Regions from separate parts of the Bradyrhizobium sp. LTSPM299 genome, predicted to be linked through region 3. Evidence: predicted binding sites of a transcription regulator. Region 3 holds the regulator's gene; each other region holds the start of a gene.
What was found. Region 3 encodes PhoB, which activates phosphate uptake and scavenging genes when phosphate is short. Its sites were predicted from a motif close to TGTCATNNANCTGTCAT; they were not measured.
Positions count from the first base shown of each region.

Region 1: the regulator PhoB is predicted to act here: its motif matches at 6,654-6,670, upstream of phnC (phosphonate ABC transporter ATP-binding protein).
Region 2: the regulator PhoB is predicted to act here: its motif matches at 8,732-8,748, upstream of UP10_RS07935 (phospholipase C).

Region 1 is NZ_JYMU01000016.1:4,045-14,170, forward strand. Features, by position in the region: gene UP10_RS10455 (M20/M25/M40 family metallo-hydrolase) at 99-1,520, shown strand; gene UP10_RS10460 (aspartate dehydrogenase) at 1,524-2,342, shown strand; gene pncA (bifunctional nicotinamidase/pyrazinamidase) at 2,348-2,968, shown strand; gene hemC (hydroxymethylbilane synthase) at 3,059-4,045, shown strand; gene UP10_RS10475 (DUF1045 domain-containing protein) at 4,053-4,742, opposite strand; gene UP10_RS10480 (alpha-D-ribose 1-methylphosphonate 5-triphosphate diphosphatase) at 4,764-5,936, opposite strand; gene UP10_RS10485 (LbetaH domain-containing protein) at 5,933-6,598, opposite strand; gene phnC (phosphonate ABC transporter ATP-binding protein) at 6,783-7,598, shown strand; gene phnD (phosphonate ABC transporter substrate-binding protein) at 7,677-8,606, shown strand; gene phnE (phosphonate ABC transporter, permease protein PhnE) at 8,689-9,573, shown strand; gene phnE (phosphonate ABC transporter, permease protein PhnE) at 9,570-10,126, shown strand, end outside.
Region 2 is NZ_JYMU01000012.1:7,826-17,951, reverse strand. Features, by position in the region: gene UP10_RS07970 (isopenicillin N synthase family dioxygenase) at 1-720, opposite strand, end outside; gene UP10_RS07965 (ABC transporter permease) at 754-1,530, opposite strand; gene UP10_RS07960 (ABC transporter ATP-binding protein) at 1,611-2,381, opposite strand; gene UP10_RS07955 (ABC transporter substrate-binding protein) at 2,378-3,481, opposite strand; gene tolA (cell envelope integrity protein TolA) at 3,805-4,713, opposite strand; gene UP10_RS07945 (aldo/keto reductase) at 4,776-5,594, opposite strand; gene UP10_RS07940 (cytochrome-c peroxidase) at 5,672-7,021, opposite strand; gene UP10_RS07935 (phospholipase C) at 7,036-8,715, opposite strand; gene UP10_RS07930 (MFS transporter) at 9,071-10,126, opposite strand, start outside.
Region 3 is NZ_JYMU01000058.1:11,569-21,694, forward strand. Features, by position in the region: gene UP10_RS29125 (Hsp33 family molecular chaperone) at 1-880, opposite strand, end outside; gene argF (ornithine carbamoyltransferase) at 1,064-1,990, opposite strand; gene UP10_RS29135 (aspartate aminotransferase family protein) at 1,990-3,198, opposite strand; gene UP10_RS29140 (GcrA family cell cycle regulator) at 3,681-4,190, shown strand; gene phoB (phosphate regulon transcriptional regulator PhoB) at 4,357-5,067, opposite strand; gene phoU (phosphate signaling complex protein PhoU) at 5,121-5,837, opposite strand; gene pstB (phosphate ABC transporter ATP-binding protein PstB) at 5,849-6,670, opposite strand; gene pstA (phosphate ABC transporter permease PstA) at 6,667-7,512, opposite strand; gene pstC (phosphate ABC transporter permease subunit PstC) at 7,517-8,506, opposite strand; gene pstS (phosphate ABC transporter substrate-binding protein PstS) at 8,720-9,730, opposite strand; gene UP10_RS29175 (ATP-binding protein) at 9,866-10,126, opposite strand, start outside.

The DNA of each region.
Region 1 (10,126 bases), on a different contig from region 3:
CTTGTGCGCGCAAATTGAAGGTCTCGCCGTCTTGCCAAAGCAGGTGCCGCCTGTTCTGAATTCGATCGGACGAAGTCATGGAATTTCGGGAGAGCAGGATGTCGCACAAAGCCCGAAGGACGTATCGATCGCTGCTGCTGTCGGCGGTGTTTGGTCCGGTGCTGCTGGCCACGGGCGCTGCGGCGGAGGGGCTGACCGAGCAGCAGCAGTTCGCGCGTAGCATCTATCAGGAGCTCGTCGAGATCAACACGACCACCGCGACCGGCGATACGCAGAAGGCGGCGGAGGCGATGGGAGCCCGATTGCGCGCGGCCGGCTTCTCCGACGAAGACGTCCACGTGTTCTCGCCGGCGCCGCACAAGGGCGATCTGGTGGCACGGCTGCACGGCTCCGGCGCGCGCAAGCCGATCCTGCTGGTCGCCCATATCGACGTCGTGCCGGCTCTCCGCGAGGACTGGTCGTTCGATCCGTTCAAGCTCACCGAGCAGGACGGCTATTTCTACGGCCGCGGCTCCAGCGACGACAAATTCATGGCCGCCTCCTTCGTCACCAACCTGATCCGCTACAAGAAGGAGGGCTACAAGCCCGATCGCGACATCATCGTGGCGCTGGAGACCGACGAGGAGACCGGTGATTCCAATGCCGTCGGCATCCAGTGGCTGATCAAGAACCACCGTGATCTGATCGACGCCGAGTTCGCCTTGAACGAAGGCGGCGGTGTCGGCCTGAAGAACGGCAAGGCGATCCGCAACAGCGTGCAAACCAGCGAGAAGGTCTCGACCGGCTACAAGCTCACGGTGAAGGACCGCGGCGGCCACTCGTCGCTGCCGCGCAAGGACAATGCGATCTACCGCCTCGCCGAAGGTCTGGTGCGCCTCTCCAACTACGACTTCCCGCTCAATCTCAACGAGACGACGCGGATCTATTTCGCCAAGACCGCCGAGATCGAAAGCAAGCAGAACGCCGACGATATCCGCGCCATCCTGGCGCCGCAGCCGGATCCGGCGGCGCTGGCGCGGTTATCCGCGAATCCCGGCTACAACGCCCAGCTCCGCACCACCTGCGTCGCGACCATGCTGCAAGGCGGCCACGCGCTCAACGCGCTGCCGCAGGTTGCGACCGCGGGGGTGAATTGCCGGGTCCTGCCCGGCGAGTCGATCGAGGGTGTTCAGGCCCAGATCGAGCGCGTGCTCGCCGACAAGCAGATCGAGGTGAGCGGGGGCTCGGCCAAGCCAAGCCCGCCGTCGCCGCTGAACGAGGAGATCATGGGATCGATCGAAAAGCTGTCGAAGGAATTCTGGCCCGATGCCGCGGTCGTCCCGGTCATGAGCACCGGCGCGACCGACGGCCTGTTTCTGCGCAATGCCGGGATTCCGACCTATGGCCATTCCGGGCTCGGCTCCGACGTCGATGACAACAGGAACCATGGCAAGGACGAGCGCGTGCTGGTGAAGTCGTTCTACGAAGGGCAGGAGTACCTCTATCGCCTGGTCAAGGTACTCGCCGGAGGCAAGTCGTAGGCGATGGCCGACATCAGACCCAGCACCCGTGTGGCGGTGGCCGGCCTCGGCGCGATCGGCACCGACGTGGTCAAGGCACTCGATCAGGGTATCGAGGGCCTGACGCTGGTCGCGGTGTCGGCGAACAACCCGGAGAAGCATCGCGGCTGGGTTGCCGAGCTCAAGTCTGCACCGAAGCTGGTGCCGATCGAGGCGCTGGCCGAGGTCGCCGACATCGTTGTCGAATGCGCGCCGAGCAAGGTGGTTCGCGCGATCGTGGCGCCGGTGGTCGAGCGCGGCAAAGCCGCCGTGGTGCTCAGCGTCGGCGCGCTGTTGCAGAATATGGACCTCATCGATCTCGCCAAGGCGCATGGCGGCCAGATCATCGTGCCGACCGGCGCGCTGATCGGGCTCGATGCGGTCACCGCGGCCGCTGAAGGGACGATCCATTCGGCGAGGCTGGTGACGCGCAAACCGGTCGTGGGGCTGCTCGGCGCTCCGCATCTGGTCGAGAACAACATCCAGATCGAAGGGATCACCGAGCCGCTGCGGATCTTCGAAGGCAGCGCGCGCGACGCCGCAAAGGGCTTTCCGGCCAATCTCAATGTCGCGGTGGCGCTGTCGCTCGCCGGCATCGGACCTGACCGCACCCGGGTCGAGATCTGGGCCGACCCAACGGTGACGCGCAACACCCACCGCATCGAGGTCGATTCCGATTCGGCGCGCTTCACGATGACGATCGAGAACATCCCCTCGGAGAACCCGAAGACCGGCCGCATCACCGCGCTGTCGGTGATCGCCTGCCTGCGCAAACTGCGCGCCAGCTTGCGGATCGGAACGTAAGCGCGATGAAGGTGCAGCCTGACGACCTCTTGCTGATCATCGATGTGCAGAACGACTTCTGTCCAGGCGGTGCGCTGGCGGTCGCCGACGGCGATACAGTGGTGCCGGTCGTCAACCGGCTGGCGGAGCGGTTCGACCATGTCGCGCTGACCCAGGACTGGCATCCCGCGGGCCACAGCTCGTTTGCGACCTCGCATCCGCCAGCCGCGCCGTTTTCCTCCATCACGATGCCCTACGGCCCGCAGACGCTGTGGCCCGACCATTGCGTCCAGGGCACGTCAGGCGCCGCGTTTCACCCGCAGCTCGCAGCCGACAAGGCCGAGCTCGTGATTCGCAAGGGATTCCGCGCGGCGATCGATTCCTATTCGGCGTTCTTCGAGAATGACCTGAAAACGCCGACTGGTCTGGCGGGCTATCTTCGGGAGCGCGGCCTGAAGCGCATCGTCATGGCAGGGCTCGCGACCGATTACTGCGTGCAGTATTCGGCGCTCGATGCGCGGCGGCTCGGCTTCGAGACCGCCGTCGTGATGGCCGGTTGCCGCGCCATCGATCTCGCCGGCTCGCTTGCAACAGCCACCGCGGCCATGACGGAGGCCGGCGTCGTGCTGCTCGACGACATCGCTTGAGCAGGGCTTGGTTAGGGGCAAAAACCGTTGTTATGACTGGCCTTTTGCTTTAATCCCCAGCCGTTGACGGTCATTCGCAGCGGAGACTTCGTGTCGGGACAGGCTTTACGGATTGGCACGCGGAAAAGCGTGATGGCGCTGGCGCAGACCGACGAGGTCGCGCGGCTGCTGCGCGCCTCGGCGCCGGACCTTGCCGTCGACGTCGTCAAGTTCGAAACCCGCGGCGACCAGGACCAGACCAGCAAGCTGCTGCGTCACGGTGGTAAGGGCGGCGCCTTCGTCGCCGAGATCCGCGATGCGATGCGATCAGGCACGCTGCAGGCGGCGATGCATTCGCTGAAGGACGTGCCGGGCAACGAGGAAACGCCGGGTCTCGTCATCGCGGCGATGCTCGCGCGCGACGCCGCCAACGATTCGCTGGTGCTGCGGCCCGGCCTGTCGCTCGAAACCTTCCGCGCCTCCCGCGGCAAAGGTCTAAAAATCGGCACCAACGCGGTGCGCCGCGCCGCCTATCTGCGCCGGCTGTTTCCCGAAGCGACAGTGATCCATTATCGCGGCGCCGCCGACACGCGGATCGCAAAGCTCGATCGCGGCGACAAGCAGCGGCTGCCTGGCGGCGGTGAGGTCGGGCCGGCGGATGCGCTGGTGATGGCGCGCTCCGGCCTCGAGCGCATCGGCATGACCGCGCGCATCGCGCATGATTTCACTGTCGACGAGATGTTGCCGGCCGTTGGCCAAGGCATCGTCGCGGTCGAATGCGTCGACACTGACTGGGCGACGCGCATGCGGCTGGCTGGAATCGACGACGCGCAGGCGCGGCTCAGCGCTGAAGCCGAACGCGAGGTGCTGTGGGTGCTCAACGGCCATTGCAATTCGCCGATCGCGGGCCACGCCACGCTTGTCGGCCATGAGATGACGCTGCGCGCGTCCGTGCTCGACGAAACCGGAGACCGCTTCATCGAGGTCGTCAGGTGCGGCGCCGCGGATCGCCCGCGCGAACTTGGTCGCGCAGTGGGACTCGAACTGCTCGACAAGGGTGCCGCCGAGATCATCGCCCGCAGCCGGCCGGACGAGTAGCGCGCTGTTACGAACGCAGCGGCCAGCTGCCGATGATCCGGAAGCGCGAGGCGCCGTCGTCCTGCCTGAACAGCGCGATGCGGTCGATCGCGAGCGTCGTGAGGCCCGTCGCAGCAAACCGCTCCCGCAGCGCCGCCACGATCGGACCGCGCCGCTCGTCGCTCAGCCGTCCGGTCAGTGTCATGTGGAAGCGGAACTCCTCCATCACGTAGGGATAGCCCCAGCGATCGAGATAGTCGCACTGCCGCGCGGTCAGCTTCGCGGGATTGCGCCGCGCGCGGTCTTCCGGAGAGAGCGGAGCGCGGAAGGCGTCGAAATCTCTGACGCAGTCGGCGGCAAGCTGCTGAAGCTCGGCCGAAGGCTTCGCCGGTATAACGGCGATGAAGCCGCTGATGGCGTCGACCACCGGCTCGATCACCGGAATGCGCCTGATACGGCCGGCGAAGGCGGCGCAGGCGTCGACGAGGTTGGCTTCGCGCTTGCCGTCGGCCAGCGACATCGGCGCCTTCAGCGTGGCGTGGAAGCCGTATTTGCGTGGGTCCTGTGTCACCTCGCGCCAGTCGGGCGCGACCCCATCGGGGAACGGCAGGTCGTCACCCGATGCGGCATCGTAGCCGAGCAGCGTCGAACCGAAACGGTGCAGGACGCTGTCAGACGACGATGCGTAGTAGATCGCGTAGCGCGGATGATTTGCCATGACCGCCAGAATAGAGCCGCGTTACGCCGTCGCAACCGTCTTGCGCGACGCGAGCGAATGAACCAGGCGGCCGGCATCCGTCAGATGCACCAGCCGTCCGGCGGCGATGACGGCGACGGCGCGTGGCCGCAGCGGCACCTTGTCGTCGACGATGATGATATCGGCGCGGCGGCCGGCGGCCAGCACGCCGCGATCGGCGAGGCCGGCGGCACGCGCCGGCGCCGACGAGATCAGGTCCCAGGCCCTGGCGAGCGGCAGCGTGCCGTCGGCGGCGAGGCGGAATGCTGCCAGCAATTGCGCCGGATAATAATAGTCAGACGCCAGCACCGAGCAGAGGCCCTTCGCGATCATGTCGGATGCTTTGGTCCAGCCGGTGTGGCTGCCGCCGCGCACCACATTGGGGGCGCCGAACACGATGAAGTCGCCGGCATCAGCGGCGTCGCGGGCTGTCTCCTCATTGACGGGGAATTCGGCGATCGTGACACCCAGTGTGCGGAAGTCCTGACGCATGGCGGGGCTGTTGTCATCATGCGAGAGCATGCGGACACCGGCCGCGCGCGCGGCAGCGGCCAGGCGCGCGATCGAGGCAGGCACATCGGGGCGGCGGGCGGCGACCTGGTCGAGCAGCTCATTGACGGCTTCGATCGAGAGCCCGGCGCGTTCGGCGAGGCGGCTGCGCTTGTCCGGCTTCACATTGCTGTGGTCGTTGAACGCGAACAGGTCGATGCGGCCCTCGGTGAGCCATTCGGTGATCTCGGCCTCGGCTTCGAGATTATGGGTCTCGTGGCGCAGATGGAAGCGCGTGTCAGCGGCAAGCTGAGGCCGCAACGCCTCGATCGTATCCAGCAATGTCCGCGCATTGTCAGCGCTACGCAGGCCGGGCTCCCACGACCAGGTCGTGCCATGGAAGACGGTGGTGATGCCGTTGGCGATCGCCTGCCGGTCGCTGTCAACAAGCGCGACGTCGGTCGGGAAGTCGACGCCGGGGCGCGGCATCATCTGGCGTTCGAAGGCGTCGCCGTGCAGGTCGACGATCCCAGGCAGCACCAGGAACCCCTTGGCATCGATATGGAGCGCGGCGCGGCCCTGTTCGGCGTTGAGTGCGTCGATGTCGCGGCCGGCGATCCGCAGCGAGGTCTCGGTGAACGCGCCGTCAACCAGCGCGCGTCCGCCTTCGATGAAAATGTCAGTCACGATCCGGCACTCCGAGTCTTGTCTTGTGATTGGGCCACAGCTTCGGCCTCGTTTTTGTCGAGGAAGTCTTCCACCGAAAGGTTGCGAAAATCGGGCAGGGCACGGCGAAGCGTCTCATGATCCCAGTCCCACCACGCCAGCGCAGTGAGACGGTCGGCAACCGCTTCCGAAAAGCGCCGCTTGATCGGTCGTGCCGGATTTCCGCCGACGATGGTGTAGGGTGGCACGTCCTTGGTCACAACAGCGCCGGCAGCAATGACCGCGCCGGTGCCGACGTTACGTCCGGCCAGCACCACCGCGCCGTGACCGACCCAGACGTCATGGCCGATATGCACGTGGTGCGCACGTCGCCAGTTAAAGAAGTCGGTGTCGTCGCTCTCGCCGGGAAAATAGGCGCTGGCGCGGTAGGTAAAATGCGCCTGCGTGGCGCGGTGCATCGGATGATTGCCGGGATTGATCCGGGTCATCGCCGCGATCGAGCAAAATCTTCCGATCGTGGTGTAGGTGATCTGGCTGTCGTTCACGACATAGGAATAGTCGTCCATGCTGACTTCGAGCAGGATGGTGCGTGCGCCGACCTCGGTATAGGTACCGAGCTTGCTCTCGCGCACCGATGCCGTCGGATCGATGGTCGGGACGACCGAGAGTGTTTTTCCGGCCATCAGGGCCTCCACAAATCATGGCTTCCGGGAGATGCGCTCGTCATCACGGTGCATGATGACAGCAGCATGACGTCACGATGACAACCATAGTGGTGTGGACGATCGCCGCACCGCAGCAGTACGTCACATAACTGTTAAACACCGGGGATAGCGATGGCCTGACAGGACGCGTTTGGAGCATTGCATGCTGGTGGTTGAAGGTTTGACGTGCCGCTTCGGCACAAAAGCCGCGGTCGACAACGCATCATTCTCGATTGCGCCGGGTGCTTTCGTCGGCGTGATCGGCCGCTCCGGCGCCGGCAAGTCGACCTTGCTCCGCATGATCAACCGCCTCGCCGATCCCACCTCCGGCCGTATCCTGTTCGAAGACGTCGACGTGACCTCGCTGCATGGCAAGGCGCTGCGGCAATGGCGGGCGCGCTCGGCGATGATCTTCCAGCAGTTCAATCTGGTCGGCCGGCTCGACGTCCTGACCAACGTGCTGATGGGGCGCCTTGCCAATATCCCGTCCTGGCGATCGCTGGCGCAGATGTGGCCGGAGCAGGACCGGGCGCTTGCGATGTCCGCGCTCGAGCAGTTCGATATCGCCCAGCTTGCGGCGCAGCGCGCCGACCAGCTCTCCGGCGGCCAGCAGCAGCGCGTCGCGATCGCCCGCGCGCTGGTGCAGGAGCCGGACATCATCCTCGCCGACGAGCCGATCGCTTCGCTTGATCCGCGCAACACCAAGATCGTGATGGACGCGCTGCTGCGTATCAACAAGCACTTCGGCATCACGGTGCTCTGCAACCTGCATTCGCTCGATCTGGCGCGTACCTATTGTGATCGCTTGATCGGCATGGCCGCGGGCCGCGTGGTGTTCGACGGGGCGCCCGCGATGCTGACCGATCAAATCGCGCGTGAGCTGTACGACCTTGAGGCCAATGACGTCATGGGGACGGCGCCGCTGCCCGCACCCGATGGCGCAACCGCTCCGGCGCTCGGCACCGCAGCCGCGGCCTGAGCGTCGCGCACTTCCGATTCCAGACGGCCGGGCATTTTGCCCGACCCAACAGGCGTAACCACCACAAGAGGGTTTATTATGATCACTCGTCGCATCGTTCTGGCCGGCGCAGCCGCGCTGGCGTTCGCCGGCTCGGCTTCGGCCTCCGACTGGAAGACCAAATATCCGGAAATCACCTTCGCCGTGATCCCCGCCGAGAACGGCTCGGGCGTGACCGAGCGCTACGGCGCATTCGTGGACTATCTGTCCAAGGAACTCGGCATCAAGGTGAACCTGCGCGTCGCCAACGACTATGCGGCCGTGATCGAAGGCCAGCGCGCCGGCAACATCCAGATCGGCTATTACGGCCCGGCGTCGTTCGCGCGCGCCCGTCTCACCGGCGTCAAGACGGATGCCTTCGTGATCGACGTCAACGCCGACGGCTCGAAGGGCTATTATTCGGTGTTCTACGTGCTCGCCAAGAGCCCGTACCAGAAGATCGAGGACCTCAAGGGCAAGAATCTCGGCCTTGTCGACCCGAACTCGACCTCCGGCAACAACATGCCGCGCTTCAAGCTGAACCAGATGGGTATCGATCCGGACGCCTATTTCTCCAAGGCGATCTTCACCGGCAGCCATGAGAACGCCGTGCTGGCGCTGGCGCAGGGCACCGTCGACGTCGCCGCCAACTGGTGGAACGCCGATGACGACTCCAACCTCACCCGCATGCTTAACAAGAACATGGTGAAGTCGAGCGACGGCACGCCGCTCAAGAAGGAAGACTTCCGCATCATCGTGAAGTCCGACCTCATCATCAACTCGCCCTACGCCTATCTCGAGAGCCTTCCGGACGACATGAAGGCCGCGATCAAGCAGGCGTTCCTCGATGCCGCCAAGAAGGATCCGGAAGCGTACAAGAAGCTCTCCGACGGTAAGAACCTGCCGTGGCAGCCGATCACCAACGCCGATTACGACAAGACCATCGAGCTGATCAAGTTCGTGGACAATCTGCGCAAGAAGGCGTCCTGATCGATCGCCGCAAACGAATTGGGCCGGGTTGGATAACCCGGCCCTTTTCCGTTCAACCCTTAAGGCAGATCGGCCCGCGTCGATGGCGACCGCCATATCTATTCTTCCGGCCCAGCAACTTGCGGTGCTGAATGACGCCTATCGCAAGGCGGTGGCGCGCAAGCGGCTGAAGATGACGATCGCCGCTGCGGTGTTTTGTGCAGCGCTGCTGATTGCCGCTATTGGCGCCGAGGTGAACCTGCGCACGCTGTTCACCTATTTCGGCAATTTCATCAGCTATTTCGACCGCATCCTCACGCTCGATTCCGGCGCGCGGGTCTGGACCGATCCGGCCGAGTGGTTCTGGGGCTGGAAGAAGTGGCTGCGGATGCTCGGCGAGACGTTGCTGATCAGCTATGTCGGAACGCTGATCGGTGCGGTGTTCGCCTTTGCGCTGAACTTCTTCGCCGCGCAGAACACCTCGCCTTCGCGGTGGTTGCGCTTCGCGGTGCGTCGTCTGCTGGAATTCGCCCGCACCGTGCCCGGCATCGTATTCGCGTTGATCTTCGTCATCGCCTTCGGTCTCGGACCGATGGCCGGCGTACTCGCGATCGCGATCCATTCGACCGGCGCGCTTGGAAAACTGTTCGCCGAGATCGTCGAGAACGCGGACATGAAGCCGGTCGAGGGCATCCGTTCCACCGGCGCGAGCTGGCTGTCCTGCATGCGCTTTGCCGTGCTGCCGCAGGTCGTGACCGGCTATGCCAGCTATGCGCTGCTGCGATTTGAGGTCAACGTCCGCGAAGCGTCTGTGATGGGCTTTGTCGGCGCCGGCGGCATCGGTCAGGAGTTCGTGGTCGCGATCCGCAAGTTCTACTATTCCGATGTCAGCGCCATTCTCGTCACCATCATCGTCACGGTCTTCATCATCGATATCTCGACGGGTTGGCTGCGCAGCCGGCTGTTCGGCAAGGAGGCGCGCCGATGAGCCAATTACCGAAGCCGGACACTGAGCAACTACGCGCGAAATATCCCGATGTCTTCGCCCGGCCAGCCTCGGCGCGGCTGGCGATGCCGGCAATGATCGCAGCCGCGCTCGCGATCTTTGTGTTCGGGCTGGTCGATCTCGACTTTTCGGCATCGAAGCTGATTTCGGGGGTGAGCCAACTCGGTTGGATCACCATGATGATGATCCCGCCGAATCCGGGCTCATCGTTTCCGCTCTATATGCAGGCACTCGGCGAGACGCTGTCGATTGCGCTGCTCGGCACCACGCTCGCCGCGATCCTGGCGCTGCCGGTGAGCCTGCTGGCGGCGCGTAACATCATTCCTTCGAACCTGATCCGCTTTCCGGTGCGCCGCTTCCTGGATTCGATCCGCGGCGTCGATACGCTGATCTGGGCACTGGTCTGGATCAACGTCGTCGGCCTCGGCCCGTTCGCCGGGGTGCTGGCGATCATGGTGTCGGACTTCGGTGCGTTCGGAAAGCTGTTCTCGGAGGCGATCGAGGGCGCCGACCGCAAGCAGGTCGAGGGCATCCG
Region 2 (10,126 bases), on a different contig from region 3:
GAGCGTGCCGTCGATGTATGGCGCAGCAATCCACTCACCGTCACGCTTCTTGAGTTCAAGACCTCCGATCGGATCCTGGGCCAGCAAGGTGATCATGCCAAAGTCGGTATGCGGTGCGGCACCCAGTGCCGTGGCCGTGGCCGTCGGCGGCTGGGGCGGATAGTGGAACATCCTCATCTGCACCATTGGCTTTTTGGCGTACTGAAGGAAGTAGCCCTCGTCCAAATCCAGCGCGCGTGCGATCAATCGGAGCAGATTCTCGCCAAGGGTCTTGGCTTGTGCGAAGTAAGCCTCGGCGGCTTCGCGCAGCCACGGCAACTCTTCGGGCCACTGGTTTGGCGCGTGCAAGGGACGCCGGGCAATCACATCCGGGTCGTCTAGCGCCAGGTCGAGGCCGACCTCATAGCTTTCCTTCAGATCAGCTTCGAAGCCCGGCTGCTTGGTAACCCCTTGGGGCATGAATCCGCGACGGAAGTACGGATGCATCACATGGCGTTGCCGCATTTCCTCTGGCAGAGCGAAATACCGTCGGGTCGCGCCAAACACCGCGTTGAGGATGTTCTCGGAGATGCCGTGGTTGGAGACATAGAAGAAGCCTGTCTCCCGGCAAGCACGATCCAGATTTCGGGCGAGGTCGTCGATCGGCGCTCCCTGGAGAAGCGGCGTAAGATCAAGGACGGGGACTTCGCTGTGGTCTGCGACGCGGGTCGGTTCAGTCATGATAGATCCTCACATTTTCCAAGTTCGAATGGGTTAGAATGTCGCGATCCGGCCCCTGTCATTGGCGCTGGTCCAGAACAAAAGTCGGCGCTGAATCGTGACGATGATGCCGTGAAGCCCAACCCCGATCAGTGACAGCACGATCAGAATGGCGAAGCTGCCTGCCATATCGAAAGTGAAGTTCTTCTGCAGGATCAGAAATCCGAGCCCGGCCCTCGCGCCAACGAATTCGCCGACGACAGCGCCGATCACGGCGAGTACGACTGCGATGTCCAGCCCGGCGAAAATATACGGCAGTGCCTGAGGCAGGCGAACCATGTGGAACACCTGCCACTCGTTCGCCGTATGGGCCCGGAGCATTTCGATCTGGTCGCGCGGCGCGGAGCGCAGGCCAGCGATGGTATTCGCCAGCAGCGGGAAGAAAACGATGGTCGCGGTGATCACGACCTTGGACGATAGGCCGTAGCCGAACCAGATGACGATGATCGGCGCGATCGCCACCTTCGGCACGGTCTGGAAAGCCACGACATAAGGGTAGACCACCCGCTCAAGGAATTCGGATTGGCCGATCGCTATGCCGAGGACAATTCCCAATACGGCACCCGCGGCAAAGCCCGCGACGATCTCGGTGAAGGTGACGCCGAGATGGTACAGGAATGACGGCGAAGTCACCTCTCGCACGAGTGCCATCCCCACACTGCTAGGGGTTGGCAGGACGATCGCCGGAATTTCGAGCACGCGGACCGCGACTTCCCAAGTCGCCATCAGGACGACGAACAAGATCGGTGCGACCAGACCGTTCTCCTTCAAAGAGGCGGATCGAACCCGTCTCGCAGTTTTTTCGGGCTTGATGGTCACGCTGTGAGCCCGCGCAGATATGCTTCCGTCCATTAGTCCAACTCCACGGCCGTGCTAAAGTGGCGCCGAATTGCCGTCACGTGGCGGCCGAACTCGGGCGTGTTGAACATTGCGAGCGTTCGGGGACGCGACAGCTCGACAGGCAGTATTTCGGCGATCCGTCCTGGCCGTGGCGTCATCACGATCACCCGGTCCGCGAGGAACACCGCCTCCGGAATGCTGTGTGTCACCAGCACGATAGTGATCCCCTGCTCCCGCCAGATTCGAAGCAGTTCCAGATTCATGGTTTCTCTTGTCATGGCGTCGAGCGCACCGAACGGTTCGTCCATCAGCAGGAAGTCAGGCTGATGGACCAATGCTCGGCATATCCCGGCGCGTTGCGCCATGCCGCCGGACAGTTCGGCCGGATAACGATCCTCGAAGCCCGACAATCCAACGGTCGCGAGCAGCGCCCGAGCCCGCTGCGCCGCAGCTTTCTTCTCCATTCCCTGAATTTCGGCAGGTACGGTCACATTGGCCAGGACACTCCGCCATGGCAGCAAGACTGGGGATTGAAAGACGACGCCCATTTCGCGCGTCGGTCCGTTCACGCTGCGCCCGTTGATCAACACTTGGCCGGACGTCCGCTCGAGGGTGCCGGCCAGGATGCGCAGCAGCGTACTCTTGCCACAGCCGCTGGGGCCGACAATGGTGACGAACGACCCATGCTCGATCGTCACATCGATGTTCTCGAGGGCAACGATCTCGTCGTGCCCAGGCGAGCGGTAGCGCTTCTCAAGCTGAGAGATCGCAACGCCGGTCATTGCGCGACCTCGCATGTCCGAGCGGCAGCACGAATCTTTTCGGCGTCGAAGTCATTAACTCGATCGTAGAAGTCGGGAATCGCGGTCAGATAGCTGTCAGCCGGCAGCGATCCGCTGATGATTCCAGCCTCATTCAGGAAGTTCTGGAGTCGTGCGAGACCAGCGGGATCGGTCGCACCCCACTGGCGCCCGCCGTTCAGCCTGAAACCGTCAGCCAAAGTGCTGAGTTGCGCGTTGATCGTGTTCAGGTCCATGCGCATGGCGGTTTCATCATCGACACCGGAAGGCTTCGTGTCCGGGAACCGTCGCCAGTGTATCCGTACCGCGCATTCCGGATTGGCCAAGGCATAGACAGTTGCTTTGGCAATACCCCGGGCGATCGCTACAACCATGTCGGGATCGGAAGATATGGAGCGTTGCAACGTCCCAAGTGAATAGTCGGGATAGGTTCGCCATTCCGGCGGAACGATTTCGCGCAGCTCCAGCCCGGCGTTGCGAAAACTGGCTACGCCGGGAGCCCAATAGATTAGCGCATCGACCTGACCGCGTCGCATGGCCTGCACAGGCGGAGCCCCAAGGCCCAGCGGCAGGAAGCTGATTCCAGCCGACTCGACTGTAATCCCCTGTTGCTTCAGCGAGTGCTGCAGCAGCGACACCCCGGCACTGACCACGCTGAACACGCCGATGGTCCGGCCTCTGAGGTCGGCAATAGTCCGTATCTTCGAATCGACCGGCACTGCGATCGACCAGTCGGTGACGCCGTTTGCCATGACGACACGAACCGGGAGCTTGTTGGTGACAGCGGATTGAATGATGGCGGAGGCATTCGCCTGCACGAAGTCGGCGTTACCGGCGACAAGGAGTTGGATCGCCTGCAACGAAGAGCCGACCGGCTGCACGTCGACATCGTAGCCTTCCTCAGTCCAGTAGCCGAGGGAGAGCGGGAGCGTGACCATCGGGTAGCCGACATTAAGCACCGACGTCCCGACAGCGAGCACGACGTGTCGCGGTTGCTTTGCTTCGGCCAGACAGGACACGGGCGTCCCCACCACCAGCAACGGTAAAAGTAATAGGAAAAAATTCGCACGTAGACAGCGCATTGGAGCTCATCTCCCATTATGCCTGAAAACCTTTGCAAAACAATTGCAAACGTTTGCAGACGATCTGCAAAGGTTTTCAGCAAGAAATATGCCAGTGCTAGAACCCGATGCGGAACAGGGCCATGCGGGATTGGGAGCGACCGGTCAGGCGGGAGGTTGACCGTCTATTGGCCACTGCATGCGCAAAAAATGATCATGCCCGAAATGAATCGGTTGCCTTGCTCAGTATTCTCGACCGAAGCCCGCTTCGCGCAAGATCCGGAAGTGATGCGGCTTACCGGGCTTCATATCTCTCCGATCAATCTCGGAAATAAGACTACACCCTACGACCCGAAATCGCGTGTCGTGAAGTCGAGATCGAGCACCTTCCATTCGCCGTAGCGCTCCCTGGGCAGCATCCCGTAAGGCTGGCAGGCCTGCAGCCCAGTCGTCGCGCTCTTCATCAGAAGCACGCCTTTCGCTGATGCGGTGCCCTCGATCAGCTGGGGGGCGGCTGCGAGCTTGCCGTCCGGCGTCATGAGCACTCGCAGCTTGACCCTGACGTCGTCGCCGGTGTTCAGGTCGGCCGGAAGCTTCATGCAGGTTTTCAGATGGCGGCGGAATTCCGCGACAACGCCGGTGCCGACGTCGGCCTTCTCCGAGGCCGCCGCGTCGAAATTGTCCTTTCCAGGCGCGCTGCCGGCAGGCGCAGCCGGCAGATCGGGCGGCAGGCCGAGGATGACACCGTATTTGACGGACACATCAGGCTCGGGCGGCGTATAGGCCGGCGGTGACGGCGGCGCGGGCTGCTGGGCAACCGGCGGAGGTGGCTGTGGCGCCGGAGGCGGCTCGGCCTTCGCCGCCTGTTGCGGGGTGGGACTTGGCTGTGGCGCCGGCGGCGTGGCCTGTTTCTGCTGGGACTGCGGCGTAGGCGGCGTCGCCTGATTCTGCTGAGGCTGCTGTTGCGGCGGCGTCGCCTGCTTCTGTGGCGGTTGCTGAGCGGCAGGTTGCGGCGTGGCCTGGTCCGTCGGCTTGTCCAGTGACGGCAACTGAAACTCGGGCGTCGGTGACGGGCTCGGCACGGGCTCAGGCTTGATCTCGGCGGCCTCCTGCTGCGTCACGACCTCGACCGGCACCGTATCGGCGGCGACGGGATCGAACTGATGGACTTCCGAATACAGGAAAATCAGCCCAAGCAGCGACAGGTGCACGAGCACCGACGCTATCATGTCAGCGTTTGGCCGGAACTTCATCCCACTCGATCAAATTGTGATGTCTCCCCGCCCTTTAGCATAGCGGTTGGGGCCGACCTGCCTCAATCCCATTTCGGCGCAAAACCGAAATCGGTCAGCCGGCCGCCCGCGCTGCCCATCGCGGAGATCTCGCCCATATCCGCTTCGGACAGCTCGAAATCGAAGATATTGATGTTCTCCTGCAGCCGCTCGAGCTTCGAGGTGCGCGGGATCGCGGAAACATTTTGTTGCACCAGCCAGCGCAGGCAGATTTGGGCCGCGGTCTTGCGATAGCGGTCGCCGATCCGCGCCAGTGCGCGGTCATTCTTGATTCGCCCCTTCGCGACCGGACTGTAGGCCACCAGCGCCAGGCCATGGCGCGCGCAGGCCTCCATCACCTTGGCCTGGTCGAGATAGGGATGATACTCGACCTGGTTGCAGGCGAGCGTTTCAGGGCAGTCCGTCACCGCCTCCTCGATCAGCGCCACCGTGAAGTTCGAGACGCCGATATGCCGCGCGAGGCCGGCTTGCTTGACCCGCGCCAGCGCACCGAGCGTCTCGGCCAGCGGCACCTGCGGGTTGGGCCAGTGCAGCAGCAGCAAATCAACCTCGGTCAGGCGCAGCCGCGCCAAGCTCTCCTTGGCCGATCGCTCAAGGTCCTTCGGCAGAAAGTGGTTCGTCCAGACCTTGGTGGTCAAGAAGACGTCGTCGCGCTTGACGCCCGAGGCGCGCAGCCCCTCGCCGACCTCGCGCTCGTTCTCGTAGATCTGCGCGGTGTCGATGTGGCGATAGCCGAGCCGCAGCGCCTGCTCGACGATGCGCGCGCAGGTGCGGCCGCGTAACTCCCACGTGCCGAGCCCGATCACCGGGATTTTGGCACCATTGCCTTCGATGAAGATCATGCGGCCATTATGAGCCGCCAGGCCGGCGCTGCCAACTCACGCGGGCGTGGGGCCGGCTGAAGGCCGGTCGAGCCGGCTCAAGGTTCCGGCTCGAAACCGTCGGTCAGCGTCTTCAGGAAGGCGATGATGTCGGCTTCATCCTGCGTCGTCATCGCCGGCGCATCGCCGGCATGGCGGTCGAACGGCGGATCGCTGACGTCGACATTGGCGTGATACTTCGCCGGCAGATCGTCGTACTTCCGCACCGTCCCGTCTGCTGCGCGCGGAAAAACCTTCTCCGGATTGGTGTCGCGGAAATTGTAGAAGTCGAGCACCTGCTCGAGGCTGCGGAAGGCGCCGTTGTGGAAGAAGGCGCGGCGGGTCGCCGTGTTGCGCAAGGTCGGCGTCAGGAACATGCCGCAATATTGCGTTTGCTCGGCGACGTCGGTGCGCTGCGGGCCGCAGACCCCGAGATCGAAACGATCGGGATCGGCGTTTTCAGCGAGCGCGGCATTGCGCGGCGCGCCGAGCGCCTCGTACTGATGGTCGGTGAACAGCGGCGGCAGGCTGTCGCGCGTCGGTGCCGACGTATGACAGCCAGCGCAATTCGCCTTGTCAGGGTCGTCGAACAATTGCAGGCCGCGCAGCTCGCTCTCGCTGAGCCGCGCCCTGCCCTCCAGCCAGTAGTCGTACTTGCTGGTATAGGGATGGAAGCTCACCTCTTCGACCTGATAGCGCGCGATCGCGAACATCGCCTCCGCGATCAGCAACCGCCCGTTGTCGAACACACCGGCGCCGAACAGCTCGGCGAAGCGCCCGGCGTAGCGCGCGCGGCGCAGCTTGTCCGCCACCACCTCGAGACTGCCGCCATCCATTTCATTGCGGTCGAGCAGCGGGAAGATCGCCTGATCCTGCAGCGTGTCGGCGCGACCGTCCCAGAACAGGCCGCCTTGCGGCACGATGTTCGCCGCAGCAGCTGCGGTCGCGGTCGCGACCTTCTTCGCGCGCGCGCTCTGCTGGCCGAGCGCGGCCATCTGCGCGAGGTCGACGACATTGTCGTCTTCGTCCTTCTCGGGCCCGATGCTGAAATTCGGCTGGCGCTCGAGATAGGTCAGCGAGGGAACGGCGCGCGCACCCTGCCGCTTGAGCGTGGCGCCGCCGAGCATGACCGGCCCGTCATTGGGCGGGCCGTAGGCGTGATCCGGGCTGTGGCAGGACGCGCAGGAGAGTTGGCCTGACGATGAGAGCGACGCGTCGTAAAAAATCTGCTTGCCGAGTTGCGCCATCGAAGACAGCGGCGCAACGGGTGGACGCATCAGGTGGATCGGGTTCGGGTTTGTACCCGCCAGCCCCTTTGCGTCCGGAAGTCCGGACGTCTCCACCGCTGCGACAGCGCCGGCCATGCAGAGCAGGCCGGCGCCGAGGAGCCACAAAGTGCGGCCGTTCATGTCACATCCGATGATTAGCGGTGATGATCAGGCGGGCTGACGATCACCGTGCCGGACGTCGGATCGAGAAACAGCTGGCTCTGACGATCGTCGCGGAAGCGATCGCGGTCGAAGTCGAACAGGTCCATGATCGATTCGGCGCTCTCGTCGAACGAGCCGCCACCCAGGCGCTGGCCGTGCAGCCAGTTGTCCTCGATGAAGCGCACCACGGACGCCTGCGTCAGGCGGTCGTGGCTGACGAAATTCCGCTTGGCGTAGGGCGAGATCACGATGAAGGGAATGCGCGTACCCGGACCGCAGCGGCCGTTCACGGGCTTGCCGCTCAGACCCTTCGGCTGCGGCTGCTTGGCGGCACCGAGGCCGCACTTGCCGGGACCGTTGACCTGATCGGCGGTCGGATCGTAGGAGGCGCTGGTCGGCACGGCATAGGCGTGGTCGTACCAGCCGTCGGAATCGTCGTAGGTGACGATGACGGCGGTGTCATGCCATTCCGGCTGCTTCTGCAGGAAGTTGATCAGCTCGACATTTCCGGCCTGCTCGTCGAGCGGATCGGAATTGCCGGGATGGCCGTCCTGATAGGCCGGCATCTTGATGTAGGAGACCGCCGGGAAGTTGCCGGCTTTGACCGCGGCGTAGAAATCTTCGAGGTCGTAGTTGTGATTGGCCGGATCGACGGTCTTGCTGCCAGCGATATAGGTGTGGCCGATCGCATCGACCGAGCTCGGCCGCGCATGGGTCGGGTTGCCCGTCGACTTGTAGTACTGGAACCAGGCGTGGTGCGGGATATAGTCCACGATGGTGCCGCTGACATTGCTGGAGAAGGTGCTGCGGGTACAGCCGGTCGTGCCGTTGGCGTTCTTGAGTGTCAGGTCGAAGCCGCCCATGAAGCCGCCCCAGCTGATATGTTCGGCGTTGAGCAGGTCGCCGATATTCTTGCTGGTCATCAGCACGGTGCTGGTCGCGCTCGAACACTGGTCGTAGGCGGGATCGGTATCGCCGATCAGCGTCAACCCGCCCTGGCCGTCAGCGATCGACGAGGAGCTGCCGACGATGTTCACCGCGCCGTTGGTCTGGCCGGAGATCACCTCGAGCGCGCCTTGTGTCGACGGCCCGTAGGTGCCTGTGTAGGTGTTGTCGTTCATGGCGAAGTTCTGGGCGTAGTTCCAGAACGCGGTAACGGTGTTGCCGTCGAAATAGCCCAGCACCTGCCCGTTGGTGCCGAAGGCGCCGACGCCGCCGGCCGTGCCGCGCCCGGTGAATTCCGGAAACAGGTCGGCCTTGCCGTTGTCATAGGCCTGCTGCTCGGGTGTGTAGGCGTGGTTCTGCGATCTCGTGTTGGCCTGGGTGCGGTCGAGACGGAACGGATTGGCCGCGCCGGTGCCGTTGGCCGGGTTGAGGTTGGGATTATTGGTCAACAGGTTCGCATTGGCGAGGTTGTTCACCTTCGGCGTATGCGGCTTCGCGGTGAAGGGAATCGAGCCCGACGGATTGGCCGCGTTCGGATACGTCGCAAAATAATGATCGAACGAGCGGTTCTCGTTGAAGATCACCACGAGATGCTTGATCGGCGTATCCGTGTGGATCTCGTGCGGATGACGATGGTCCCGCTCCCATTCGTCCTGAGCGGTAGCGCTGCCCACGAGCGCGGCAGCAATCACACAGAGTCCGACCGTCGAAAGAAGTTTGGCTTTCACCGTAGTGCCCCCAGCTATTGCAAATTTATGACGTTAGCGTGCGACACGTTAGCCACGTCCCGTAACAGGTCTGTGTCGGTTTTATGCAGTCGATGAATATCTGTGAAAAAATGACGCGCGCATTTCTCGCGACGGTTGCAACCATCGAGAATAATCTTCGGGCTTAATCTGTCGGGCGTGAATTGCGACGCACGCCCGCGAGGCGGTGCGCGTCGCCCCGCTCGGCCCGAATGGTCCAACAGGAACGTTCACGCACGCAAAATTCGGAACGCTGCCGTGGTGACCTGGCCGATAGCGGGCTTGCTTTCACGGACGCGTCCTGGCCGGGCGTCCGCCCAGGACGCGTCCGCGTGACCTATCTGCGGATGAAGGCCGCAACCAGCGCGCTGGAGCCGGCGCAGGCGGCCACCACCAGGAACACCAGCGAGGTCTGGTTATGCGCGTCCATGAAATGGCCGATCATGGGTTCGCCGAGGCCTGCGAACAAATAGGCGAAGAAGTTCATCACGCCGGTCGCGGTGCCGGCCCGCTTGTGGCCGACGAGATCCGGGCACAGCGCCCAGAATGAGGATTGCGGACCGTAGGTGAAGAAGCCGCACATGAATAGCACCGTCATCCCGAGATAAATTTCCGTGGTGGGAATCTTGTACATGCAGAGCGCGGTGACCGCGGCGAGGACCATGTAGAGGACGATGGCGAGATAGCGGCGCGAGCCGAACACCTTGTCCGAGACCCAGCCATTGCTGAACGCTCCCACCGCCATGCCGACCGGCAGTGCGATGCTGATCCAGCGCGGATCGATCGCCGATGTTGCGCCGGCCTTGGCCCAGTTGTTGCCGAGGAAATGCACGGGCACCCACACCAGGAGGCCATAGCGCGCCGCGTTTTGGAAGCCGATCGAGACGCCGGCGACCAGCAGGCGCCAGTTCGACAGAACGGCCTTGTAGCGCGCGAAAGAGCTCTCGTTGGCATCGATGGCGCTCTCGCCCGCGGCAATGTCTTCGGCGTCGTCATGCGGCGAGGCAAAGCCCATGTCCTCGGGCTTCTCGCGAGCAATCAGATAGAACGCGATGCCGCCGACCAGCAACAGCACGACCGGGATGCGGAATATCCAGCGCCAGTCGAGCTGGAAATAGCCGACCACGACCAGCGACGTGACGAATGACAGCACTGAGGCGAGACCGGCTGCGAATGTATAGAGGCCATAGACCGTGCCGCGCTCATGCCGTCCCCACCAGTTCGACAATAGGCGGCTGCCCGGCGCCCATCCCATCGACTGGAAGTAGCCGTTGATGCCCCAGAACAGCGACAGGCTGACGATGCCGGTCGACAGGCTGGTGGCCCAGTTCATGATGAAGGAGAGGATCGCGCCGGCGCTCATGACGCGGCGGCCGCCGAACTTGTCGCCGAG
Region 3 (10,126 bases):
TCGCGGAGACGGCGTTGCGCGAGCAGGAGCACTGCGCGCGCAGCGGTTGCGGGGTGAAGACGCGGACACCGCGTTCGTGAAACAGCCGGTACAGCAGCCGCTCGCCGGAGAGACCAGGGTCGATCAGCTCGACATCCTCGACGGTTGAGATCAGCGACTGTCCTTCGACCCAGGCGTCGTCGTCGGGTACAGAATGCGTGACCGTGCCCTCCGGCGCGTCGCCGGGATGCATATCCGCCTGCTTGGCGCGCTCGGGTGCCTTGGGCAGGAATTGCAGCAGAATGCCGCCGGCACGCCAGTGGTGCTTGCCGCCCTCGCCGCCGCGCATCTCCTCGCCGACCGCCAGACGCACCCGCGTCGGAATCTGTTCCGAGCGAAGGAAATACTCATGGGCGGCCTCTTCCAGGCTGCCGCCGTCGAGCGCGACCAGTCCCTGGTAGCGGCTCATCTCCGCGCCCTGGTCGATGGTCATGGCCAGATGGCCCTTGCCGAGCAGCTCGCCCGAACTCTGGCCGGCCTTGAGCTGGCCCGCGTCGTAGCGCGCATAGGCGCGCAGCCGGTCGGGGGCCTGGAAATCGACGATCAGCAGCGAGACCGGACCGTCAGTCCGGGTCTGCAGGATGAAGCGCCCCTCGAACTTCACGGTCGAGCCGAGCAGCGTCGTCAGCACGATGGCTTCGCCGAGCAGCTTGCCGACCGGCGGCGGGTAATCGTGTTTGTGCAGGATCTCGTCGAGCGCGGGGCCGAGGCGGGTCAGCCGTCCGCGCAGGTCGAGCGCGCCGACCTCAAAGGCCAGCACCGCGTCATCAACGGGAATGGCCGACGGCGCGCGGATCGGCGCCTCAGCCGGGATTTTGATGTCAGAGGATTGTGAAACCATGGCGTTTTATCTGGGGTCTCGAACGATGAAATAAAGGGGTTGTTGTCGTCCCTGCGAACGCAGGGACCCATAACCACAGGAGCTTGTTTTGACTCAAGGCGTCTCTCCTTGTGCCTCTTTCACAGGCCGCCGCGTATGGGTCCCGGCTCGCGCCACGCTTGGCCGGGACGACAATTGTGGGCGCTACGCCACTGCGCCAAAACACCAGGCCAGAATGCCCTTCTGCGCATGCAGGCGGTTTTCCGCCTCATCGAATACGACGGATTGCGGGCCGTCGATCACCTCGTCGGTGACCTCCTCGCCGCGATGTGCCGGCAGGCAGTGCATGAACAGCGCGTCGGGCTTGGCAAGCTGCATCAGCTTGGCATTGACCTGATAGGGCTTAAGCACGTTGTGGCGGTGCTCGCCCTCCTTGTCGCCCATCGACACCCAGGTGTCGGTGACGACGCAGTCGGCGCCGTGCACCGCGGCCTCCGGATCGGTGCCGAGCACGATCGGCGCACCGGTCGCCTTGATCCAGTCGCGCATCGGCTTCTTCGGCGCGAGCTCCGGCGGCGTAGCGATGTTGAGGTTGAACTTGAAGCGCTCGGCAGCGTGGGCCCAGGAGGCCAGCACGTTGTTGTCGTCGCCGGTCCAGGCCACCGTCTTGCCTTCGATCGAGCCGCGATTTTCCTCGAAGGTCATCAGGTCGGCCATCACCTGGCAGGGATGCGAGCGGCGCGTCAGCCCGTTGATGACGGGAACGGTGGCGTGGGCGGCGAGCTCGAGCAGCGCATCGTGGTTGAGAATGCGGATCATGATCGCGTCGACATAGCGCGACAGCACGCGCGCGGTGTCGGCGATGGTCTCGCCGCGGCCGAGCTGCATCTCGGTGCCGGTCAGCATGATCGATTCACCGCCGAGCTGGCGCATGCCGACGTCGAACGACACCCGGGTGCGGGTCGACGGGCGCTCGAAGATCATCGCCAGGGTCTTGCCTTCGAGCGGCTTCCTGGGCTTCTCGTGCGCCTTCCGCGCCGCCTTCATGGCAGCGCCGGCCGAGAGCATGTTACGCAGCTCGGCAAGCGGCAGTTCGTCGATATCGAGGAAGTGTCGTACCGGCTTGCTCATCACCCGGCCGCCTTCTTCGGTAGCGCCGCCGACAGCGCAGCGCTGGCGCGCTCGAGGCTTGCGACCGCCAGGTCGAGTTCGGCCTCGGTGACGATCAGCGGTGCCAGGAACCGCACGACATTGTCACCGGCCCCGACGGTCAGCAGCTTCTCATTGCGCAGTGCGGCGACGAGATCGCCGGAGGGCACCACGGCCTTGACGCCGATCAGAAGGCCCTCGCCGCGTACGTCGGAGAGCACGCTGGGATAGCGGTCGACGACGGAGGCGAGCTTCTGCTTGAGCAGCAGCGACATCCGCTGCACGTGATCGAAGAAGCCGGGCTTGAGCATGACGTCGAGCACGGCGTTGGCCGCCGCCACCGCGAGCGGATTGCCGCCGAAGGTCGAGCCGTGCGAGCCCGGCGCCATACCTGCCGCGGCTTCCGCGCTTGCCAGCACCGCGCCGATCGGGAAGCCACCGCCGAGCGCCTTGGCGAGCGACATCACGTCGGGTGTGACGCCGGTGCGCTTGTAGGCGAACAGATCGCCGGTGCGGCCCATGCCGGTCTGCACCTCGTCGAACGCGAGCAGCAGGCCGTGCTCGTCGCAGAGCTGGCGCAACGCCTTGAAGAAGGCATGTGGCGCGGAGCGCACGCCGCCCTCGCCCTGCACCGGTTCGATCAGGATGCCAGCGGTGTGCGGTCCGATCGCCTTCTTGACGGCTTCGATGTCGCCGTGCGGCACCTGGTCGAAGCCGTCCATCGGCGGGCCAAAGCCCTCGAGGTATTTGGCCGAGCCGGTGGCGGCGAGCGTCCCCAGCGTGCGGCCATGGAAGGCGCCTTCGAAGGTGATGATGCGGTAGCGCTCGGGATGCCCCTTGGAGAAGTGATAATGGCGGACCAGCTTGATCACGCCCTCCATCGCCTCCGCGCCGGAATTGCAGAAGAACACGAAGTCGGCGAAGCTCTGCTCGCAAAGCCGCGCGGCGAGCTTCTCGCCGTCCGGGCTCTTGAACAGGTTCGACATGTGCCAGAGCTTCGTCGCCTGCTCCTGCAGCGCCGCGACCAGATGCGGGTGCGCGTGCCCAAGGGCGTTCACCGCGACACCGGAGGTGAAGTCGAGATAGCGGTCGCCATTGGTTGCGATCAACCAGGCGCCCTCACCGCGCTCGAAGCCGAGATCGACCCTGGCGAAGACGGGAAGCAGATGCGACGCTGCGCTGTTGGTCATGACCATCACTGACGGGTTTGAGGCCGACAATTGCCGCGCGCCTTGACGCCAACACGACAACAGCCAGCTTCGGAAAACAAAACGTGCCGCCTTTTCGGGCGGCACGTACGGGCATTCTATGCTGCGGGCAGTAACTGTCAATCGCCGGAAGCGGCCTTCCTGCGGTCCGAATCGAGCGCAATCCGGAGCATTCCGGTGCGGTGGAAAAGTGGAATTGCAATGCATAAGTGTGGGAACATGTGGACGCGCGACCGCGGACTCTTGCGCCAGAGTCACGCCATATTGTAGCGTTTGGGCTGTCGGGTACGACATCTCGTGCGGTAGTACTGGACCCCTTAAGTAGCCTTTCGTTCTGCGTAGACGTTCGGGCGCATAGGCGTGCCCGGCGAGGGCCAAGGGATTCTGACCGCAGGAGTTTTTCGAGATTTGGCTCGCAGCACCGCTCCAAGGATTGGCCGGTGCTAGGCGAAGGGATGAATGTGATGACTGTATTGACCTGGTCCGACGATCGCGTCGAGCAGCTGAAGAAGCTCTGGGAATCCGGCCTGTCCGCCAGCCAGATCGCGGCGGAACTTGGCAATGTGACGCGAAATGCCGTGATCGGCAAAGTGCACCGGCTCGGCCTGTCCGGCCGTGCCAAGGCGCCTTCCGCGGCCGCGCCGCGGCAACGCAAGGCACGTCCGGCGCAGCATATGATGCGGGTGGCGCGCCCGGTGTCGCGCGGCAACACCGCGCTGGCCCACGCCTTCGAGGTCGAGATGGAGGCCGATCCGGTCACCTACGACAACGTCGTGCCGATGAGCCAGCGGCTGTCGCTGCTCGAGCTGAACGAGGCAACCTGCCATTGGCCGGTCGGCGATCCGTCGAGCCCGGATTTCTTCTTCTGCGGCGGCAAGGCGCTCGGCGGCCTGCCCTATTGCGCACATCACTCGCGCATCGCCTACCAGCCGGCGAATGATCGCCGGCGGCCGGCGCCCAAGCCGACGCGGTAGGTAAGCCGACTCCATCCACGGCGTCATCCCGGCGAAAGCCGGGATCCATAACGACCGACGCGAGTGGTTGTGCCCCGCTGGGGCTCCAGCGTATTCCAACAATCAAGATTTGTGGTTATGGGCCCCGGCTTTCGCCGGGACGACAATTGTGAAAGCTCGCGCGGCCTTACTGCTGCGGCTCGGCCTTGGCAAAACGGTCATCCAGCGCGTAGCCCGCGCCGCGCACGGTGCGGATCGGATCCTGCTCGCGGCCCGGATTGAGCAGCTTGCGCAAACGGCCGATATGCACGTCGACGGTGCGCTCGTCGATATAGATGTCGCGGCCCCAGACGCTGTCGAGCAATTGCTCGCGGCTGAACACGCGGCCGGGATGCTCAAGGAAGAACTCGAGCAGCCGATACTCGGTCGGGCCGAGATCGATCGGCCGGCCGGAGCGCGCGACGCGGCGCTTCTCGCGATCGAGCTCGATGTCGCCATAGGTCAGCACGGTCGCAAGCCGCTCCGGGCTTGCCCGGCGCAGCAGGCCCTTCACCCGCGCCAACAGCTCCGGCACCGAGAACGGCTTGACGATGTAGTCGTCGGCGCCGGTGGCAAGGCCCCGTACCCGCTCGCTCTCCTCGCCGCGCGCGGTCAGCATGATGATCGGCAGCTGCTTGGTCTCGGGCCGCGCCCGCAGGCGGCGGCACAGTTCGATGCCGGAGAGGCCCGGCAGCATCCAGTCCAGCACCACGAGATCGGGAATGCGCTCCTTCAGCCGCGTGTCGGCGTCGTCGCCGCGGCCGACCGTCTCGACGTCATAGCCTTCCGCGTCGAGGTTGTAGCGCAACAACGTCGTCAGCGCTTCTTCGTCTTCGACCACCAGAATGCGTGCGCTCATCGCTTTGTGTTCTCTCTCTCTGTCTTGATCCGTTGCCCTGACGCGAACCGAAATTAACTGCCCGGAACCGTGGTGGCGAAATTGGTCATGTCGCCCTTCGGACGCTTGTCCATGATTTGCTGGCCTTCGATCATGTAGAAGACGGTTTCCGCGATGTTGGTGGCGTGGTCGCCGATCCGCTCGATGTTCTTGGCGCAGAACATCAGATGGATGCAGAACGAGATGTTGCGCGGATCTTCCATCATGTAGGTCAGCAGTTCGCGGAACAGCGAGGTGCAGATCGCGTCGACCTCCTCGTCGCCCTTCCAGACCGCCATCGCCGCCGGCAGATCGTGCGCCGCATAGGCGTCGAGCACCGACTTGACCTGCGACAGCACGAGATCGGTCATGTGCTCCAGGCCGCGGATCAGCTTGAGCGGCTGGAAATCGCTCTCCAGCGCCGCGACGCGCTTGCCCATGTTCTTGGCGAGGTCGCCGATCCGCTCGAGGTCGGTGGCCACGCGCATCGCGCCGACGATCTCGCGCAGATCAATCGCCATCGGCTGGCGGCGCGCGATGGTCAGAACCGCGCGTTCCTCGATGACGCGCTGCAGGCTGTCGATCTCGATGTCGGCGGCGACGACACGCTTGCCGAGCGCGACGTCGCGGCGGATCAACGCATCGACCGACTCGGTGATCATGCGCTCGACCAGGCCGCCCATCTCGGCGACCAGGCGGGTGAGTTCCTGCAGGTCGCTGTCGAACGCCTTGGCGGTATGTTCAGAAGCCATGTGTTATCTCCTCAACCGAACCGGCCGGTGATGTAATCCTGGGTACGTCGATCGCTCGGCGAGGTGAAGATCTTGTTGGTGTCGTCGAACTCGATCAGTTCGCCGAGATACATGAAGGCGGTCTTGTCGGAGACGCGCGCCGCCTGCTGCATGTTGTGGGTGACGATCGCGATCGTGTAGTCCTCGGACAGCTCCTGGATCAGCTCCTCGACCTTGGCGGTCGAGATCGGATCGAGCGCCGAGCACGGCTCGTCGAACAGGATCACTTCGGGCCGCACCGCAACCGTGCGCGCGATGCACAGGCGCTGCTGCTGGCCGCCGGAGAGCGAGAGGCCCGAGGCGTTCAGCTTGTCCTTGACCTCGTTCCACAGCGCGCCGCCGCGCAGCGCCTTCTCGACGCGGTCGTCCATCTCGGACTTCGAAATCTTCTCGTAGAGGCGGATGCCGAAGGCGATGTTCTCGTAGATCGTCATCGGGAACGGCGTCGGCTTCTGGAATACCATGCCGACCCGCGCGCGCAGCAGATTGAGGTCGAGCTTGGCGTCGAGGATGTTGGTCTGGTCCAGCATCAGCTGGCCGACGGCGCGCTGACCCGGATAGAGATCATACATCCGGTTGAAGATGCGCAGCAAAGTCGACTTGCCGCAGCCGGACGGGCCGATGAACGCGGTGACGCGGTTGGTGCCGAGCGTCAAATTGATGTTCTTCAGCGCGTGGTGCTCGCCGTAATAGAAATTGAGGTTGCGCACCGTGACCTTCGGCGGCGCATCCGGCAGCGGCGAATGCGGAGCAACATGGCTCGGGGGATTCGTCGAAACGGAGAGCTCGGTCATTTTGTGGCCCTTTCGGCACCGAGAATGCGCGCGCCGATATTGAGGGCGAGCACGGTGAAGGTGATGAGCAAAGCACCGCTCCAGGCCAACTCTTTCCAGTAGGCATAGGGGCTCTGCACGAAATTGTTGATGGTCACCGGGAGGTTGGCCATCGTCTTGGTCAGGTCGAGGCTGAAGAACTGGTTCGACAGCGCGGTGAACAGCAGCGGCGCGGTCTCGCCGGCGACGCGGGCGGTCGCCAGCAGCACACCGGTGATCAGACCCGATCGCGCGGCACGATAAGCGATCCGCTTGATCACCAGCGAGCGCGGCAGGCCGAGCGCGGAGGCCGCTTCGCGCAGCGGATTGGGCACCAGCAGCAGCATGTCCTCGGTGGTGCGCAGCACGACCGGGATCACGATGACCGCGAGCGCAAGGCAGCCCGCGAGCGCCGAGAAGCCGCGCATCGGCACCACGACGGCGCCATAGACGAACAGGCCGATGATGATCGAGGGCGCGCTGAGCAGGATGTCGTTGATGAAGCGGATCACCGAGGTGAGCCGGTCATTCTTGCCGTATTCGGCGAGATAGGTACCGGCGAACAGGCCGAGCGGCGCGCCGATGCCGACACCGATCACGGTCATGATGATCGAGCCGACGATGGCGTTGAGTAGGCCGCCGTCGGTCGAGCCGGGCGGCGGTGTGTTCTGGGTGAAGAGCTGAACGCTCAGGCCGGCAAGGCCGTTGTAGAGCAGCGTTGCCAGGATCAGCGCCAGCCAGGTGACACCGAACACCGCGGCGCCGAGACAAAGCAGGCGGACGATGACGTCGACGCGGCGGCGGGATTTGTAGATCGGGTTCATGGCGTCACTTCCCCGCCTTGGTTTCGAGCCGCATCAGCATCAGCCGCGCGCCGGCGAGCACGAAGAAGGTCAGCACGAACAATAGCAGGCCGAGCAGGATCAGGCCGGACTGATGGAGCCCGTCGCTCTCGGCGAATTCGGAGGCGATCGCCGCCGAGATCGTGGTGCCAGGTGCAAAGATCGACGACGAGATGCGGAACGAATTGCCGATGATGAAGGTCACCGCCATGGTCTCGCCGAGTGCGCGGCCGAGCGCCAGCATGACGCCGCCGATCACGCCAACCCGCGTGTAGGGGATCACGACGCTGCGGACCACTTCCCAGGTGGTGCAGCCCATGCCGTAGGCGGCTTCCTTCAGCACCGGCGGCACGGTCTTGAACACGTCGACCGAGATCGCGGTGATGAACGGCAGCACCATGATCGCGAGGATCAGCGCGGCGTTGAACAGGCTGAGATAGGACGGCGGACCTCCGAACACCGCACCGAGCACCGGCACGCCTTCGAAGATCCTGATCATGAACGGCTGGAAGTAGTTGGCGAGGAACGGGCCCAGCACGAAGAAGCCCCACATGCCGTAGATGATCGAGGGGATGCCGGCCAGCAGCTCGATCGCGATGCCGATCGGGCGGCGCAGCATTTGCGGGCAGAGCTCGGTCAGGAAGATGGCGATGCCGATGCCGACCGGAATCGCGATCAGCATCGCGATGATCGACGTGACGAGGGTGCCGTACATCGGACCGAGCGCGCCGAGCACCGGCGGATCGGCCGAGGGCGCCCAGCGCTGGGTCCACAGGAAGGCGAAGCCGTATTCCTTCATCGCCGGCCAGGCGCCGACAATCAGCGACAGAATGATGCCGCCGAGGATCAAGAGAACGGAAATCGCGGAGATGCGGGTGATCCAGTAGAAGGTGGCATCCCCGAGCCTGAAGGCGCTGAGGGCCTTGGCGCGATCGTAAGGTCCGGCAGCTTCCATCACATCGCTCTGAACAGCCATGTCTGCCACGCCAATTCCCTCTCTACTATGTGAAAGCTACGCAAACCGCTACGCCCCCGAAGCGATCTTCACTGGCGTTTTGGCCGGCGCCGTTCCGGCTGCGCCTGGTCGGGCGCGGGACCCTCGGCTCTTGTGGTGATGATGAGCCGTGGGTCTGGTCACTCGACCTGTGCCGCCCTTGAGGCGGCACAGGCGTGGTTCGAAGCGTTGAACTTAGCTCTTGATCTCGGCAGTCCAGGTCTTTTCGATCAGCTTGACGACCGGCTCCGGCATCGGGATGTAGTCGAGCTCTTCAGCCATCTTGCCACCCTTCTCGAAGGCGTATTTGAAGAACTTGATGGCTTCCTGCGAGGCCGCCTTGTCGGTCGCATCCTTGTGCATCAGGATGAAGGTCGCGGCGGTGATCGGCCAGGAGGCTTCGCCCGGCTGGTCGGTCAGGATCACGTAGTAGCCGGGAGCCTTGGCCCAGTCGGCGTTCGAAGCAGCGGCCTGGAAGGACGCAACGGTCGGCTGCACGGTCTTGCCGGCCTTGTTGATCAAGCCGGTGTAGGTCAGCTTGTTCTGCTTGGCGTAGGCATATTCGACATAGCCGATCGCGTTCTTGGTCTGGCTGATGTTGCCGGCAACGCCTTCGTTGCCCTTGGCGCCGACGCCGACAGGCCATTCGACCGCGGTGCCCGAACCGACCTTGGACTTCCAGTCGGCGTTCGACTTGGAGAGGTAGTCGGTGAAGTTGAAGGTGGTGCCCGAGCCGTCCGAACGGCGCACGACGGTGATGGCGTCGGTCGGCAGGGTCAGCTTCGGATTGAGCTTGGCGATCGCCGCGTCATTCCACTTGGTGATCTTGCCGAGATAGATGTCGCCGAGCACTTCGCCCGACAGGATCAGGTCGCCCGGCTTGATGCCTTCGAGGTTCACGACCGGCACGATCGCGCCCATCACCATCGGCCACTGAACCAGGCCATCCTTCTCGAGCTGCTCGGCCTTGAGCGGCGCGTCGCTGGCGCCGAAGGTCACGGTCTTGGCCTGGATCTGCTTGATGCCGGCGCCGGAGCCGATCGACTGGTAGTTCAGGCCATTGCCGGTGTCTTTCTTATAGGCGTCGGCCCATTTCGAGTAGATCGGGAACGGGAACGTCGCGCCCGCGCCGGTAATATCGGCAGCGAAGGCCGACGTCGAAGCGGCGACCAGGCCGGCAGCGACGATTGTCTTGATGAAATTCATGGGGTGGTCTCCATCTTGTGGGCGAAGCGCCAGTGCGCCCGATCGCGCCCACGCCGGTCCATCTAGGAGCGGTCGGTGCTGCTTTTACGAAGGTTAGATGACAGTTGGATGACACGCCCAAGCAGCTGAAACTGCTCAGCTTTGTGCCGGTACCGTGGTCTTCAGGCGGGGAAAACAGGCGGTAAAAGTAGCGCCGTTTTTCGGCACGCTTTCGATCAAAAGCCGGCCGCGATGACGGTTAAGAATATGTTTCACCAAGGATAATCCGAGGCCCGTACCGCCCTGGTTCCGGCTGTCGCCGACGTCCACCCGGTAGAACCGCTCGGTCAGCCGCGGCAGATGTTCCGGCGCGATGCCAGGGCCGAAATCCCTCACCATCACACGGACTTCCGGGCT